DNA from 3 places in the Arthrobacter gengyunqii genome. Region 2 is predicted to be linked to each of the others. Evidence: riboswitches for the same ligand, from Rfam matches in the RefSeq annotation. Region 2 holds a riboswitch; each other region holds the start of a gene.
The links. Region 2 has a riboswitch for S-adenosylmethionine ahead of MUG94_RS08320 (cobalamin-independent methionine synthase II family protein). Riboswitches for the same ligand answer to the same signal wherever they lie in the genome.

Region 1 (5,369 bases), 380 kb from region 2:
TCCCAAGCCTGAGTTCATGGACACGTTCGACACCGATCCGGAGTCGGCCCTGGCCTACGCCTATGACATTGTCTGCAACGGCAATGAAATCGGCGGCGGTTCCATCCGTATCCACCAGCGCGACGTGCAGGAACGCGTCTTCAAGGTCATGGGCCTTTCGCAGGAGGACGCGCAGGAGAAGTTCGGCTTCCTGCTCGAAGGTTTCAAGTACGGCGCACCGCCCCACGGCGGCATCGCCTTCGGTTGGGACCGTGTGGTGGCCCTGCTGGCCGGCACCGAGTCCATCCGCGACGTCATAGCGTTCCCGAAGTCCGGCGGCGGCTACGACCCGCTGACCGCGGCACCGGCTCCGATCACTGCCCAGCAGCGCAAGGAAGCCGGCGTGGACTTCAAGCCTGAGAAGAAGCAGGACAAGCCGCAGGAAAGCTAAGTCCCGGCGGACATGCAGCCCGGCTTGCCCCGGTGAGCCTGGCGGATTGTACAGCCTGACTGGTTGCAGAGCCTGGCGGGTTGCACAGTCTGACAGGTGCACAGTCTGACAGGCCCAAGCGGTGCACGGAGCCCGGTCGTCTTTTATGGCGGCCGGGCTCCGTGCTTTCCGGATGTAGGGCTTTGTTTCCCTCCGTTTTGTCCCGTTCCCTCCGTTTTGGGAAAAAGTGACCGGTCCGCAGTGGCAGGGATTTCCCAAACCGGAGGGACTTCCCAAACCGGAGGGAAACGGCGGCCCGCGGCTGTCAGGCGAAGGCGGGAACCCCCAAATGCCGGAAGGCTGAGCCGTGGAAGACCAGCGGTTCGTGGGCGTCCTCGTGGGAAGCATGGCCGTGGACGCGCAGCAGCACCACCGCATGGTCGCCGGCCGGAATCTCCTTTTCCACAGAGCACTCGAGCCACAGGGCTGCCCGGTCCAGGAAGAGTGAACCGGAGGTGTCAGTGTGCAGGCTCAGCCCGGCAAAGCGGTCGCCTGTATTGGAAGCAATCTGCTTGCAGACGCCCTCATGATCGGATCCGAGAACCGACACCCCGATCCGTCCGGCACCGCGCAGGACGGGCCAGGTGCGGGACGTGTTCTGCACGGCGAACATCACCAGCGGCGGATCCATGGAAACCCCGACCGTAAACGAAGACGCGACAAGGCCCTGCGGCTTTCCGTCGATGACCGCGCACAAAGCCGCAACGCCGGAGGGGAATCGGGAAAAGGCCCGCCGCAGCGCAGCGGGCTGAAGGTCGGTCAAAAGTGTCATGCGCATAGGTCCTTTGCCTCAAGCGCCAGGCCGGAAAGAAGCAACGGCGAAGCGCAGTACTTGCCGCGCCGGAATGGGTTCGGGCGGCCGAATCGTCACCTGGAGCACCCCGCTACGGCGAGAGGGTTGCCGTCCAGCCGGCCAGGGCCCGTGGCTGGAACTCTTGATTCCTGCTCCAACGTAGGCCGGGCAGCACCGGGACACAAACCCCCGCCACAGTTCGTAAACTCCGCTTCATAAAAGTCATGGGAATGAAGGGATACAGTGTGAAGAATGAGACAGCGGTGGTTTAAACAGGTGGACGTTTTCGGCAGCGAACCGTATTTGGGCAACCCACTGGCAGTGGTGCTCGAAGCGGAAGGGCTGACGGATGCCGAGATGGCATCCTTTGCCCGGTGGACCAACCTTTCCGAGACCACCTTCGTCCTGCCGCCCACCGTGGACGGGGCCGACTACCGGGTCCGGATCTTCACCCCCGGCGGGGAGATTCCCTTCGCCGGACACCCCACGCTGGGCACGTGCCACGCCTGGCTGGAGACCGGAGCCAAGCGCCGGTACCCCGACGTCGTCGTGCAGGAATGCGGCATAGGGCTTGTGACGCTGCACGCCAATGCCGGGATCGCGGCGTTTGCCGCTCCGCCCCTGCTGCGCTCCGGTGAGCTGGAGGACGACGTCCTGGACCAGGCCCGGCGGGCACTGGGCCTGGAAACGGAGCAAATCCTCGCCTCCAACTGGATCGACAACGGACCGGGCTGGCTGGGACTGCTGCTCCCGGACGCCGCAACCGTCCTGGCGCTGAACCCGGACCCGACGATCATGGGCAACCTGCGCGTGGGCGTCATCGGTGCGCAGCCGGCGGACGCGGAAACGGACTTTGAAGTGCGCGCCTTCGTACCGGGTCTCGGTATTGCAGAGGATCCGGTCACCGGCAGCCTCAATGCCGGACTCGCCCAGTGGCTGATCGGAGCCTCACTGGCACCGGAACGCTACGTCGTCACCCAGGGCACTGCCGTCCAGCGCTCCGGCCGGGTCCGGGTCTTCACCCGGGACCGCAAAATTTGGGTGGGCGGATCCACGGTCACCTGCATTGACGGCACCGTCACGCTGTAATCCGGCACCATGTTCACCCTAAAGTCCCTCGCCCTTCCGGTTATCGGTGCGCCCATGGCCGGAGGGCCTTCCACCCCGGAGCTGGCTGCCGCCGTGGGGGAGGCCGGCGGGCTCGGCTTCCTGGCCGCCGGCTACAAAAGCGCCGAATCCGTGGCGGACCAGATCACCCAGCTGCGCCGGCTGAGCGGCAGGCCCTTTGGCCTGAACCTCTTCGTACCGGATGCTGCCAACACCTACCCGGTCGCCGCGCAGGATCAGGCCGCGGCGAAGGCCGCAGCCCAAGCCCGAAGAATCGAAGCCGCCCTGACCTTCCGTGAGGACCTGGTCGCAGCAGCAGGGCAGGGGCCGGCTGGAACCACCGTCCCCGAACCCGGGATGCCGGATCCCACCGACGACGACGGCTGGCAGGCCAAGCTGGAGCTGGTCCTGCGGGAGCGGGTCCCGGTAGTGTCCTTCACCTTCGGACTGCCGGAACCGGCGGTCTTCGCGGAGCTTGCGGCGCAGGGAATCTGCAGCGTGGTGACGGTCACCGACGCCGGCGAGGCCCGCGCGGCCGCGGAGGCGGGAGCGCACATCCTGTGCGTGCAGGGCCCGGAGGCAGGCGGACACCGGGGAACGCTGGACAGCGGGAAGGTCCCCGGCGAGGTGGCGCTGACGGACCTGCTGGGCCAGGTTCGAGAAGCCTGCCCGCTCCCGTTGGTTGCAGCGGGAGGGATTTCCACCCCGGAGGACGCGTCCGCAGCTCTGGCCGCCGGGGCGGGTGCCGTCCAAGTGGGAACACTGCTGCTGCTCAGCGACGAAGCCGGGACCAGCACAGTGCACCGCGGCGGGTTGATGGACGCTGTACAGGGCCGCAGGGATCCTGACACTTCGCTGACACGGGCCTTCTCCGGCCGTCCAGCCAGAGGGCTGACCAATGACTTCATGCGTGCCCATCCGGATGCCCCGGACGCCTATCCGTACGTCAATCACATCACCGGCCAGCTCCGGGCCGCCGCCGCGGCGGCAGGCAATCCGGAAGGAGTCAGCCTGTGGGCCGGAACAGGGTTCCGGCACGCCGCTGAAGGTCCGGCACCGGTGATTCTCCGCCGGCTGTTCGGACTGGCCGATTGAGGTCGGTCGCGGGACAGCACAGGGCTCGGTATCTGAACGGGTCAGGGCACAGTAATTCGGATGAAAACGGAGCAGGCATCCTTGGCAGCCTGAGTTAGCACCGCCAGTTTGGGGTCCTGAACATCGAGCGGACGCAGCCGGGCCAGGTTGCTCCACCGCGCGAAGATCTTCTGCCGCGCCAGCACCTCGGTCAGCGCGCGGTCTCCGCCGAACACCAGATACTCCGGCGGATGTTCGGTGAAGATCCGCGCCGCCTGCTCGGCGGCCGTCTCCACCAGTGCGTCGGCCTGGTTGGCCCGCCGCCGGGCAAAACGCTGCTGCGATCCGCCGCCGGCAGCCGTCCGGGACTGCACGTAGCGGTTGCCGGCCTTTGACGCGAGCAACCGGCCCTCCCGGGCAACACCCACGGCGTAACCGCCGCGGCGCAGCAACACAATCCCGAGCGTGCGGGACTGGCCGGCCAGCGAGACCAGGCGCTCGACGTCGTCGGCTCCCCGCCCGGGGCGTCCGTCGTCCGGCCACGGCGCCAGCAGGTCCGCTTCGGTGCCGTTGGCCGCGGACACATGCAGGCCGCCGTGCTCGGGCGTGATGCTTAGCTGCCCGGCGCCGGCGGCCAGACGGTCCAGCCAGCCGGGCAGCCGCTGCGCAGAAACAAAGGTGGAGCGTGTGGCGGGCATTTGGTTCTCCTGGAGAGTCTGCTCACCAAATGCGAACAGCACCCGGCGTCCGCCGGGCCAATCCCACGCTACGGCACGAGTAGCCTTGATTGGTGAGTGATTTGTTCAGCAGCGACAGCGACACCTCCAACGCGGACGACGACGGAGCCGGTTTCGGCGCCGACGCCGACGACGCCCGGAAGCGCCCGCGCAGCCCGCTGGCCGTGCGGATGCGCCCCCGCACCCTCGACGAAGTGGTGGGCCAGCAGCACCTGCTCGGGCCGGGATCCCCGCTGCGCACCCTGGCGGAGTCCGCCGATGACCGCGGGCCGGCCGGGCCGTCGTCAGTCATGCTGTGGGGTCCACCCGGCACGGGAAAAACCACCCTCGCGCACGTGGTGGCCCGCGGCTCCGGCCGGAAATTCGTGGAGCTCTCCGCCATAACCGCCGGCGTGAAAGACGTCCGCCGCGTCATGGAAGAGGCCCTCACCAACCGCGACCTGCACCGCATCACCACCGTATTGTTCCTGGACGAGATCCACCGGTTCAACAAGGCACAGCAGGACGCCCTGCTGCCGGGCGTGGAGAACCGCTGGGTGGTGCTGGTGGCCGCCACCACCGAAAACCCGTCCTTCTCCGTAGTCTCGCCGCTGCTGTCCCGCTCCCTGCTGCTGACGCTGAAACCGCTCACCGAAGAGGATATTGCCGCACTGCTGCAACGCGCTGTCGAAAATGAACGCGGACTGGCCGGACGGGTTCGGCTCAGTGACGAGGCGCTCGAGCATCTGGTGCGCCTGGCCGCCGGGGACGCCCGCCGCGGCCTCACCGCGCTGGAGGCCGCCGCCGGCGTCGCCTACTCCGAACGCACCGAGGGCGAGGCCATCCCCGAGGTCACCCTGAGCGACGCGGAAAAGGCGCTGGATGTGGCAGCGCTGCGCTATGACCGTGCCGGAGACCAGCACTATGACGTCACCAGCGCCTTCATCAAATCCCTGCGGGGTTCCGACGTGGACGCCGCACTGCATTACCTGGCCAAGATGCTGGAGGCGGGGGAGGACCCGCGCTTCATCTCCCGGCGGCTGATGATTTCCGCCGCCGAGGATGTGGGCATGGCTGATCCCACCGCCCTGCAGACCGCCGTCGCCGCGGCCCAGGCGGTGCAGATGATCGGCATGCCCGAAGGCCGGATCATCCTGGCCGAAGCCGTGGTCCACATTGCCACCGCACCGAAATCCAATGCGGCGTACAA
Region 2 (5,369 bases):
AAGGGACTTCGGCACGCTCCCAGTAGCCATTGATAACCGGCAGCAGATCCTCGTCCACGAAGGCGCGCACGCGTCGCTGGACATCCTTGGCCTGCTCGTCAAGGAGGTTGTCCAGGAGGTACAGGTCACTGTCCACGTCCTGGACGGCCGTCGGATCGAAGCTGAAGCCGGCAGCCGCCGGATCGTCGGCTGATCCGTTCAACTCTGTGGTCTCCGGCTGGTCTGCAATTCGGATGGTCGTCATGTCGGCTCCGGCCTGTTATTCGATACTAAATGATCGTTTAGTAACCGAGTATGTCCCCGGCACAGGACGCCGTCAAGGGTTTCCGGCGAGCAGTTCCGTGGGCACAACACGCGGCCGCGCCCACGGAACTACTTGGTCCGGTTGCCCTTATCGGAGTGAAGCTCCAGCCAACAGGTTGCCTGCCGCGATGCGCGCTCCCTGACCCAGCGACTCGAGCTTCGCTGCGGCAATATCCGGGTGGATGCGTCCACCCAGGCCGCAGTCGGTGCCGGCGATGATGTTCTCACGGCCCACGAGCCCCGCGAAGCGTTCTATCCGCTGCGCCACCAGCTCCGGGTGCTCCACAACATTGGTGGCATGGGATACGACGCCGGGAATCAGGATTTTGCCCTCGGGCAGCCGCTTGCCGCGCCAGATGGCCCACTCATGCTCATGCCGGACATTGGCGGCTTCAAAGGAATAGGCTCCGGCATTGATGCCCAGCACCAGGTCAACAATGTGGTTGAACTCGATGTCGGTGGCGTGGGGTCCGTGCCACGAACCCCAGCAGACATGGAAACGGACCTGATCTTCGGGCAGCCCGCGCAGGGCGTAATTCAACGCTTCAATCCGGATCTGAGTGAAGCGGCGGTAGTCTTCCACGCTCGGCTCGGGATTGATCTGGTCCCAGTTTTCGGCGATAGACGGGTCATCAATCTGCACAACCAGTCCGGCTTCGACGATGGCCTTGTATTCTTCGCGAAGGACATCTGCCCATGCGTAGATGAATTCTTCTTCGCTTCCGTAGTAGTCATTGCCGATGCGGCTGGCGGATCCGGGTGACAGAGCTGTAATGAACCCGGTGGCGAGGTCAGCAGCTTCCAATCCTGCCTTGAGGTTCGCAATGTCGCTGGCGAGGGCTGCCTGGCCGGTATAGCTGATCGGGCCAGTGGCCGAGGGAAAGGCGGTTGCGTTCCGGCCGAGGTGAATACCGCTTTCCGGATCCGAATAGGCGGCAGCGAATCGGGTCCAGTCCCTCCTGTCCGCGAACGACGTCAACCGAACGTTGCCGGGCTCGCTGCGAACCGGTCCCGCCGTGATGGGATTGAATTCGGTGAGTTCAAGACCTGCGGTGCGCTGGAAGCTGTAGGTCCACCAGGCGCCGTAATCCAAAGCATTGGACATTGCTTTGCCGTATTCGCCGTCTCCCGGGATGGTGATGCCAAGGTTCTTTTGGCGCTGCACCAGGTCAACCACGGCGCCGGTCAGCAACGCCTCGAATTCCGGGGTCCGTTCCAGGGTGAAACCGTCGGCCGCAAAGGTGCGGGCGGCATTGGCTGCTATCAGTTCCGGTGTCCGGGGCAAGGAGCCGGCGTGGGTCGTGGGAATGTGATCATGCGTCATGGGTGTTCCTTCCATCGTTCCTGCCGTTAGCACCTTTCCGGAAAGGATGTCCGGGGGAAGCTGCAGCGTCGCGGAGGCAGGTCTCTCAGCTGCTCTGGATGGTTGTGGGTATGGCTTTATCCACTGGCAACGCGGGTGCGCCCCTTCCCCGGTGGGTGCCGGGTGCCGTGTGGAAGGGCTCACGACCCAGCATGCACGTGCCGACGCAGGAATCCCAGTGACACGTTATGTGACCGGCGGGCACCGTCATATGGCGGAATGTTGCGCGCGATGAATGACAAGCAACAATACGGCGGGAAATCGGTGGTGAGCTAACAGCCTCCGACACGTCTGAGGGACGTGTCCGGGGCTGTTAGTTTTGTGCCGAGTTGTACGCTTCGCGTATTTCCTGGCTGATGCGTCCGCGGGCGCTTGGCTTGTAACCGTTTGCAACAGCCCATTCCCGTATCTTTCGGCTGTCCTCACCGTGCGCAGTACTTTCCCGCCTTGTGCTGCGCGTGCTTGAACCGCCCCGCAGGCGGCGTCCGCTGGAGATATACGGACCCAACTTCTCGCGAAGGTCAGCCGCATGCTCCGTCGTCAGGTCGATTTCATACTGCGCACCGTCCAGGGCCAGCTTCACAGTTTCCTGTGCGTCTTCCCCGGTAAGGTCATCAATCAGAAGAACTTGTCTTTTCTGGGCCATGTGCTTGTCCCTTTTCGTGTAATTCTGAACCACCCCTGCCAGTAAGTTTAGCCGCGCAGCTTCCATAAAATAGGGTGCCGGCCACATTCGGCTATAGCAGGGCACAAGTAATTCCACGGCCGCGTGCCCGCAGGAAAGGCTGGGAATTACCGGAATTACCGCGCCTAGTGGATGGCCACGCCGTCGGGCACTTCATTGGTGGGCCGGCGCACGAAGAAGGACGCCGCCAGCGCCACCAGCGAGATAACCGCTCCCCAGAAGAATGCGGTGTGCACACCGGCGGCCGAGGCCGGGATGCCCGCTATTCCTTCATTGACCGCAGCAGTGGTGCCGGTCGTCATCAGGGTGACGAAGACAGCCGTGCCCGCAGCGCCGGCCAACTGCTGCAGCGTATTGATGATCGCGCTGCCGTGCGAGTAGAGCGACTTGTGCAGGGAACCCAGGGCCGAGGTGAACAGCGGCGTGAAGATGAATCCCAGGCCCGTGTTGAGCAGGCAGTGCAGGACGATGACCACGGGAACGGAGCTGTTCTCGTCCAGGGTCGTCATGCCCCACAGTGCACCGCTGAGCACCAGGGCTCCGGGGATCACCAGCGGACGGGGGCCGAACTTGTCGAACAGTCCTCCGACAATGGGTGACAGAATCGCCATCACGGCACCGCCGGGAAGAAGCAGCAGACCGGTGTTCAGGGTGCTGAGCCCCAGGACGTTCTGCAGGTACAGCGGCAGGACAATGAGGCAGCCGAAGAGCGCCATCATGCTCACCAGAACCAGGACGATGGCAACGACGAACGGTTTGCTCCCGAAGGTGCGCAGGTCCATCAGCGCCCGGTCCGTGCGCTGGAGGAACAGCTGGCGGAAAATAAATCCGGCCATGGCCAGGGCACCGGCGGTGAGGGGAATCCACAGCGGCATCAGGGCCTCGCCCTGGGCGGCTTCGCCGATGCTGCTCAGGCCAAAGATCAGCCCGCCGAAGGCAAAGGTGGACAGCACGATCGAGAGCACGTCAAAGGGGACCTTCTTGGGTTCGGTGAGGTTCTGCACCTTCAGCGCACCCACGACAAGGGAGAGCAGTGCGATCGGCAGGACCAGCCAGAACATCCAGCGCCAGTCCAGGGCGTTGAGGATGATGCCCGAAACGGTGGGCCCGATGGCCGGGGCGACGGCAATGACAATGGAAATGGTGCCCATCATGCGTCCGCGCCGGTGTGCCGGAACGGCGTTCAGGACGGTGGTCATCAGCAGCGGCAGCATGATCGCCGTGCCCCCGGCCTGAATGATGCGGCCGCCGAGCAGCGTGCCAAACCCCGGAGCCATGGCAGCCAGCAGCGTGCCCGCACTGAACAGCGACATGGCCGTAATAAAGAGGCCGCGCATGGAAAACCGCTGCAGCAGGAATCCTGTGGCCGGGATGACCACGGCCATGGTCAGCATGAACCCTGTGGTCAGCCACTGGGCCGTGCCCGCGGTGATGTTGAGGTCTGCCATCAGCCGCGGCAGGGCCACGCTCATGATCGTCTCATTCAGGATCACGACGAATGACGAGACGAGCAGCAACCCGATCACAGTCTTGGTGCGGGCGTCCAGGGCATCCGGCGCAGCGGTTTTGCGGGGGTTTTGTTTGCCTGGCGACGGCGGTGCGGAAGTGGCGACGGAAGACGGGTCAATACTCAAAAGGGAAGAATCCTGTTCACGGTGGTGGCGTTCAAAGCAGGTTGGGCCGGGGCCGCAATCCTATGCGGGTCCCGCTCGGGACCCGCCATCGGGCGCAACCGGCCCTTCGGTCGGTTTATTCCCGGACCGGTCGCAGCGCGGCATGGGTGGCAGCAGCGATGGAACCCAGGCCAAGCGCCGCCACCGTGCCGGCCAGTGCAAGGAAGATCCCCGGGACAATGGTCGGAAACGGCTGCCCGGAAACGTTGAAGGCAATTCCCATCAGCGGCAGCAGGGCAATGCCGCTTCCCAGTACGACGGCGGTCACCACCACCGCCAGGGCTTCCAGGCCGGTCATCCGCCGCAGTTGCCGGTCGGAAGCACCGAGGGCACGCAGGAGCATCAGCTCCGGGCGCCGCCGCGCCGTGGCCATCACCAGGCTGTTGGCCACGGATAGCCCGACATATCCCAGCAGGACCAGCAGCCCGACCACGGAAATCCAGGACTCCGAACTTCGCTCCGATGCTCCGGCCGCTCCCAGTTCCCCCGGGTCCAGCACCGTCAGCCCCAGGGCGCCGACGGCGGCAGCCACCTCACCGGCATCCGCGCCGGGTTCGGCACTGACCAGCACGTAGTCGTTCAGCCCCGCAGTGGTGTGCTGCCGCAGCGTTTCGTTGTCCACCGCCAGGTCACCGAAGCCCAGCCCGCGTTCGTAAGTCGCAACGACGACGGCGGTTGCCTCGGTTCCGTCGCCGTAGTGAAAGGCAAATCTGCCGCCCAAATCGGTGCCGGTGGACCGGGCAAGGTCGTTGCTCAGCGCCACGGTTCCGGGCTCGGCCAGCCGCGCAAGCGAACCATGGCTGACGCCGAGATTCAGTGTTGACTCGAGGTCCTGTCCGCCCAGCCCGGAGATTGCGTACGTTTCCGTGGCGTCCTCCAACCCCAGGAAGGTGGTGCGTGCAAGGACAGTTGACCGCGCCACCGGGGTTGCCGCCCGGACTCCGGGCACCGCGCCGACCCGCTCGGCCAGTTCCGCGGATATGCCGGAGACGGGAGCTGACACCAGGTAGTCGGCCACCACTGAATCCCGGGACTGCTGTGCCGCCTCGGTCTCCACGGTCGACGCCATGAACAGCTGCACGGAGCCCAGGGCTACCGCCAGTGCCAGCGGAACTATGCCGGCGGCCATCCGGCGGGGAAAGGCAGCCGCGTTGGCTTCGGCCAGGACCATGGACGCTGACGTGCTGCGGCGCAGCAGCGGACGCAGGGTCTTGAGGGCACCCGCCACGATCCACGGGCCGAGGACGCCGGCTGCGATGACCAGCAGCAGCGCGCTTCCCGCAGCCGCCGTCAGCCCTGCCAGACCGGGAACAGCCAGCGGCGTGAGAGCTGCAGCCAAGCCGGC
Region 3 (5,369 bases), 1.1 Mb from region 2:
CCGTAGCGGTGCAGCCGGACAGCTTTCACGCAGCACTTCCTTCTCCATTGAATTCGGTCAGCTGAATTCACCGGCAGGATTCGGTGACGGAGATTCTTCTCAGGGAATCCGTCCGGCAGTGCGTCCCAGTCTTGTCCGGAGCGGGTGCAGGGTCAACGGGTAACGGGATTTGTCCGGCGGACCCGCGTCCGGCCTACGAGGCGACGAACCCCAGCTCCTTGTCCACGACGTTCATCAGCGGACGGCCGGCTTTCCACGCGGCGAGGTTGTCCGCGAACTGCTCCGCCAGCGCCGGCAGCTGCTTTCGTGCATCTCCGGAGAGGTGCGGGGTGATCAGCACGTTGTCCAGCTCCCACAGCCCGCTGTTGCCGGGCAGCGGCTCGGTCTCGAAGACATCCAGCGCAGCCCCCGCCAGGGTCCCGTTGCGCAGCGCCTCCTCCAGCGCTGTCTCCTCCGCCAACGCTCCGCGGCCCACGTTGACGAGGACCGCCGTCGGCTTCATCGCCGCCAGCACCCCGCGGCCGAGCATTCCCCGGGTTGCCGACGTCAGCGGCGCCGCCAGAACCACGTAATCAAAGGTCCCGACGACGGCGGCGAAGTCGGCGCTGGCATGGATGGTTCCGAAATCCGGGTCACCGGTGCGGGCGGTGCGTCCAAGTCCCTGCACCCGCATCCCGACTGCGGTCAGCAGGCGTGCGGTGCAGCGGCCGATGCTGCCGGTGCCGGCCACCAGCACCGAGGCGCCGGCCAGGTCGGTGGTGGCGTACCGGCGCCACTGCTTCTGCTGCCGCTGAGCCGCAGCCCGGCCGAAGTCCTTGGCGAAGTGCAGCATCGCACCCAGTACGTGTTCGGCCATGGGACGGTCGAAGAGTCCCCGCGCGTTGGTGAGCACAACGTCGGAGGCCACCAGCTCGGGGAACAGCAGCTTCTCCACTCCGGCAGCGGGAACATGGATCCATTGCAGCGATCCGGCGGCCGGCCACGCCTGCCGGACGCCGTCGGCGAAGAAGTCCCAGAGGTAGAGAATGTCCGCTCCGGCCAGGGCTTCCGGCAGCCCTGCAGCGTCGGTGACCCGAACCTCGGCCTGCCGTTCAAGCGCGGCTAGTCCTTCCACGGGTTGGGCGCCGGCCAGGACTGCGATGACGGGTTGAGGCTGCATGGATCCACCCTACGGCCTACGGCCAAGAGCAGATCGGCCCGGCCATACGGGCAGCGGACACGCAGGAACCGGCCGGTTCCACGGTGAGTTCCTGATCCGTCCCGGGGCTCACCGGATTCTTCAGTTCCTCGTGAGCAGCCGCAGAGGATTAAGATCCGAGCCTCACGGTTCGGAATGCGACCAGTTGAAAGCCGCCAATCCGCAGCGAGAATATTGGCCAGTCCACCTTCGGGCTGATGCGCTGATCCGCCGTATCCGCAGCTTCCTGCTCCCGTGCCATACGCTGGCACTCTTTGCGCTGCCGCTGTCGGGCCGCATCCGCCAAACGCTCCCGGTGCACCGCTTTGGCCAGTTCGATTTCCATCAGGCCCATAGTTCTCGCCTCCTTGGCCCGTAATAGTTCACGCTAGGCCTGCCGGAACGGCACAGCGCAGGGTATTGCGGACAGGTTCGGTCCCCTGCTTTCAAGACCGGCTTGACGGCCGGCGAATTTCCTTTGTGCACCTCGGGAACCCGCCCCAACGCTGGCCCGGGTTAAGGGCCCGAAGGTACCGTCGAAGAACGCACCGTCCGGAGGTCCTGCATGGAATGGCTGGCATTCACCGCGCCCATCCTCGGCCTCATAGTGGGCATGGGAGCGGGCTGGAGCACCCGCGCGGGCATCGACCGCCGCGAGGAGTCGGCGGCCCTGAATGCGCTGATCATGGACCTGCACCTGAAGCGGTCGCTGGCAGCCATCGAACCCCGCGTCGTCGATGGATCCGACGGCGAGGCCCGGCTGCGCGGCACGGTGCTGGACGCCCGTGACCGAATTATGGAAACCCTCACCTACATGCGCGGGGGCTCAGCCAACACCGGAGTACTCCTGCGGATGGCAGCGGCCTGCACCCTCTATCTGCGCCGGGCCAGCCGGGAGCCGGAGCGCTACCAGTTCGCGCTGATGGAGCTGCGCGACACCCTGGACGAGGGCGTGCGCCTGCTCAGCGACGGGCGGCGCCGGGTGCGCGGCCTGCCGCCGGGTGAGCGGTCGACGGCGAAACCCGGCCGGCCGCCGTCGCGCCGGCCCGTCCGCCGTCGTTAGTGATCCCGTTGGTGACGCCCTTTATGACAACGGGAATGTCAGACGCGTCATAAAACAACACCTGCCGGCGTTTACGGAAATGCCGCGTCATTGTCTTGCCCCGGTCTGCGTTTCTCAGCTTCCATGGTCCTGTCCGCCTTTCCGGTACGGACACTAACCATCCAGAGCGGCTGAGAGACCTGGCTCGTTGACGCCGCAGCAACCACCCTTCGGGGCCGGTGCTCATGCCAGGACCGATGGACTCACTTCCGGCGTTGGTCCGTCACTGCAGAGTCCTTCTCAGTGACGCCTCCAGCGTGCGTGAACGCAGTGTTCCCCGGTGTTGACTGAGAGGACTCTTCATGCCTGCCCACCCATCCCCTTCCCGTACCCGCCGCTCCCCCGCTGCCCCGCGCCTCGCCGCGCTGCTGGCTGCTGCTGCACTCGCCTTGGGCGGCTGCGGATCCGGTCCGGAAACCGCAGCTGCCAACTCGCCGGCCGGTACCGGGGAACCCGTTTCCGGCGGCACCCTGGTCTATGCGGAGGTCACCCCCATCAACAACTGGCAGACGCAGGCTGCCCGGTTCTACGAAAAAGCCAACGTGCTCAACAGCGTCCTGGACCGCCTGACCTACTTTGATCCGGAGAAGGGGGAACTGGTGCCGTGGATTGCCTCCGCGTTCTCCGCCAACGCCGACAGCACGGAGTTCACTTTCACCATCCGCCCCGACGTCAGTTTCAGCGACGGATCTCCGCTCGACGCTGCGGCGGTGAAGGCCAACCTGGACAGTTTTGGCCTGGGCGTTCCCGCCGCGCAGATCCAGCCGAACGTGGACTTCGCCCGCTACAAGACCGCCGAAGTGATCGGAGCCGACCAGGTGAAGGTAACCCTGGAGGCCCCGAACTCCAACTTCCTGCGCGCCACCTCCTCCGTCACCGCCGGCCTCGTCTCCCCTGCCACCCTGCAGAAGGATGCTGCCGGACAGTCCGCCATCTCCTCCATTTCCGGTTCCGGACCCTTTGTCTATGAATCGGAAAAGCCCGACGAGGAAGTCGTGCTCGTGAAGCGGGACGGCTATGCCTGGGCTCCGGACGGAGCGGACAACCCGGGCGAGGCGCACCTGGACAGCGTGGTCATCAAGTACCTGCCCGAGGTCGCGCACCGCGCCGGCGCCGTGCAGTCCGGGCAGGTGGATCTGGTGCGCGGCCTGCAGCCGGTGGACGAGGCGGCGCTGGCGGCCAGCGGCAACCAGGTGCTGGCGGCCGACGGCGTGGACCTCACCGTCAACATGGCAGCCGTGCGCACCGGCAGCGGAAAACTGGGCGATCCCACCGTGCGGCAGGCCCTGCAGGTTGGCATCGACCGGCAGAGCATCAAGGACACCGTGCTTTCCGAGAGCTACACCCTGGCCGCGTCGGTCCTGAACCACCAGGCCCCCGGCTTCGTGGATCTGAGCACGGATCTGGCCTACGACCCGGAGAAGGCACGGCAACTGCTGGACGACGCCGGCTGGAAGGAAGGCAGCGACGGTATCCGGGAAAAGGACGGGGAGAAGCTTGAAATCACGGTCACCAGCTCCAACAACTCGGTGGTCATCAAGCCGGCCTTCGAACTGATCGAACAGCAGTGGCGGCAGATCGGCGTAAAACTGAACAACCGGGCCGGCGACAACACGTTCCTCACCACCGCCATGCCCGATCCGAACGTCGAGTTCTTCGGCACCCGCCAGTTCATCTACGGCGGACTCGGGCCCATCTTCGAACCGGCCAACAACACCATGACCCACACCTCTGACCCGGAGCTGAATGCCCTGTTCGCCGCCGAGCGCGCCGCAGCCCCGGGCCCGGAACGGGACGAGGTCCTGGCGGCCGAGCAGCAGGCGCTCGTAGTGGACAAGGCCTTTTCCCTGGTCCTCTGGGATGAAGTCCAGGTCTACGGCGCGCACCGCAACACGCACATCGAGTTCACCTCCGGCACCGCTCCCATCTTCCAGGGCGCCTGGAAAGTGGACGGCTAACCGTGGCCCGCTACCTCGTGCACCGGATCGGGCAGGCACTGCTGGTGGTCTGGCTCGCGTACACCCTGATTTTCCTCGCCGTGCAGCTGCTGCCCAGCGATCCGGTCACTATCTTCCTGACCTCCGACTCCGCGGTGGACCAGGCCGCGATCGACACCATGAAACGCCAATACGGCTACGACCAGCCGCTGCTCATCCAGTACCTCCAGCAGCTGGCCGCCCTGCTGCGCGGCGACGTCGGCTACTCCCTGACCTCGGGCGAGCCGGTGACCGAGCGCATCGGCGGCGCCATCGGTTCCACCCTGGCGCTGGCCGGCTCGGCGCTGGTGACCGCCGCCGTCATCGCCCTGGCCGTGGTCGCGGCGGCCGCCCTGGCACCGTCGCCGGTGCTGCGCCGGGCACTGGCGAACCTGCCGCCGCTGTTCTCCGCCGTGCCGGTGTTCTGGCTCGGGCTTGTGCTGCTGGAACTGCTCTCCATCCGGCTGGGGTTGCTTTCGCTGTTCCCCGACGGGTCCTTCCTCTCCCTCGCCGTGCCGGTCCTCGTACTGGCCGTCCACGTCTCGGCGCCCATGGCGCAGGTGCTGCTCAAGAGCGTGGAGCAGGTCTACCGGCAGCCGTTCATTGATGTGCTCCGGGCGAAGGGCGCCTCTCCGGCCTGGATTTTCTACCGGCACGTACTGAAGAACGCGGCCGGTCCCGCCATGACCATTCTGGGCATCACCGTGGGCACGCTTTTTGCCGGTTCGGTGATCACGGAGACCGTGTTTGCGCGCGCAGGCCTGGGCTCGGTGGTCCTGCAGGCAGTCACCACCCAGGACGTCCCCCTGGTCCAGGGCCTGGTGCTGCTGACGGCCACGGTGTTTGTGGCGGTCAACCTCCTCGTGGATCTGCTGCACCCGCTGCTGGATCCGCGCATCCTCAAAGACTCCCGGCAGGGTTCAGCCCCCGCCCTGGTCTCCTGACACCGCTTCCCCAAGGACTCCCGATGACCCTTCTTTCCCCTTCCGCAGCACCGGGCGACGTTGCGCCCGGCCCGGCAGACCCGCCCGCCGCACCGGCACGACGACGACGGCGGCCGGGAGTGCGCCCCGCCCTCGCCCTGTCCCTGCTGCCGGTGCTCCTGATCGCCACC

Region 1: it holds a riboswitch for S-adenosylmethionine, as region 2 does, so the genes downstream of both, MUG94_RS10020 (flavin reductase family protein) here and MUG94_RS08320 (cobalamin-independent methionine synthase II family protein) in region 2, are expected to answer to the same signal.
Region 3: it holds a riboswitch for S-adenosylmethionine, as region 2 does, so the genes downstream of both, MUG94_RS03450 (ABC transporter substrate-binding protein) here and MUG94_RS08320 (cobalamin-independent methionine synthase II family protein) in region 2, are expected to answer to the same signal.

Annotation. Positions count from the first base shown of each region.
Region 1 covers NZ_CP095461.1:2,197,874-2,203,242, reverse strand. Annotated here, with positions in the region: gene aspS (aspartate--tRNA ligase) at 1-430, shown strand, start outside; gene MUG94_RS10020 (flavin reductase family protein) at 735-1,241, opposite strand; SAM riboswitch class IV at 1,293-1,410, opposite strand; gene MUG94_RS10015 (PhzF family phenazine biosynthesis protein) at 1,515-2,351, shown strand; gene MUG94_RS10010 (nitronate monooxygenase) at 2,361-3,464, shown strand; gene MUG94_RS10005 (acVLRF1 family peptidyl-tRNA hydrolase) at 3,506-4,141, opposite strand; gene MUG94_RS10000 (replication-associated recombination protein A) at 4,234-5,369, shown strand, end outside.
Region 2 covers NZ_CP095461.1:1,813,505-1,818,873, reverse strand. Annotated here, with positions in the region: gene MUG94_RS08325 (acyl-CoA dehydrogenase family protein) at 1-244, opposite strand, end outside; gene MUG94_RS08320 (cobalamin-independent methionine synthase II family protein) at 392-1,627, opposite strand; SAM riboswitch class I at 1,636-1,732, opposite strand; gene MUG94_RS08315 (histone-like nucleoid-structuring protein Lsr2) at 1,980-2,312, opposite strand; gene MUG94_RS08310 (MDR family MFS transporter) at 2,477-3,985, opposite strand; gene MUG94_RS08305 (ABC transporter permease) at 4,101-5,369, opposite strand, start outside.
Region 3 covers NZ_CP095461.1:759,990-765,358, reverse strand. Annotated here, with positions in the region: gene MUG94_RS03470 (NAD(P)-dependent alcohol dehydrogenase) at 1-29, opposite strand, end outside; gene MUG94_RS03465 (D-2-hydroxyacid dehydrogenase) at 194-1,159, opposite strand; gene MUG94_RS03460 (hypothetical protein) at 1,308-1,532, opposite strand; gene MUG94_RS03455 (hypothetical protein) at 1,743-2,240, shown strand; SAM riboswitch class I at 2,395-2,483, shown strand; gene MUG94_RS03450 (ABC transporter substrate-binding protein) at 2,582-4,237, shown strand; gene MUG94_RS03445 (ABC transporter permease) at 4,240-5,199, shown strand; gene MUG94_RS03440 (ABC transporter permease) at 5,223-5,369, shown strand, end outside.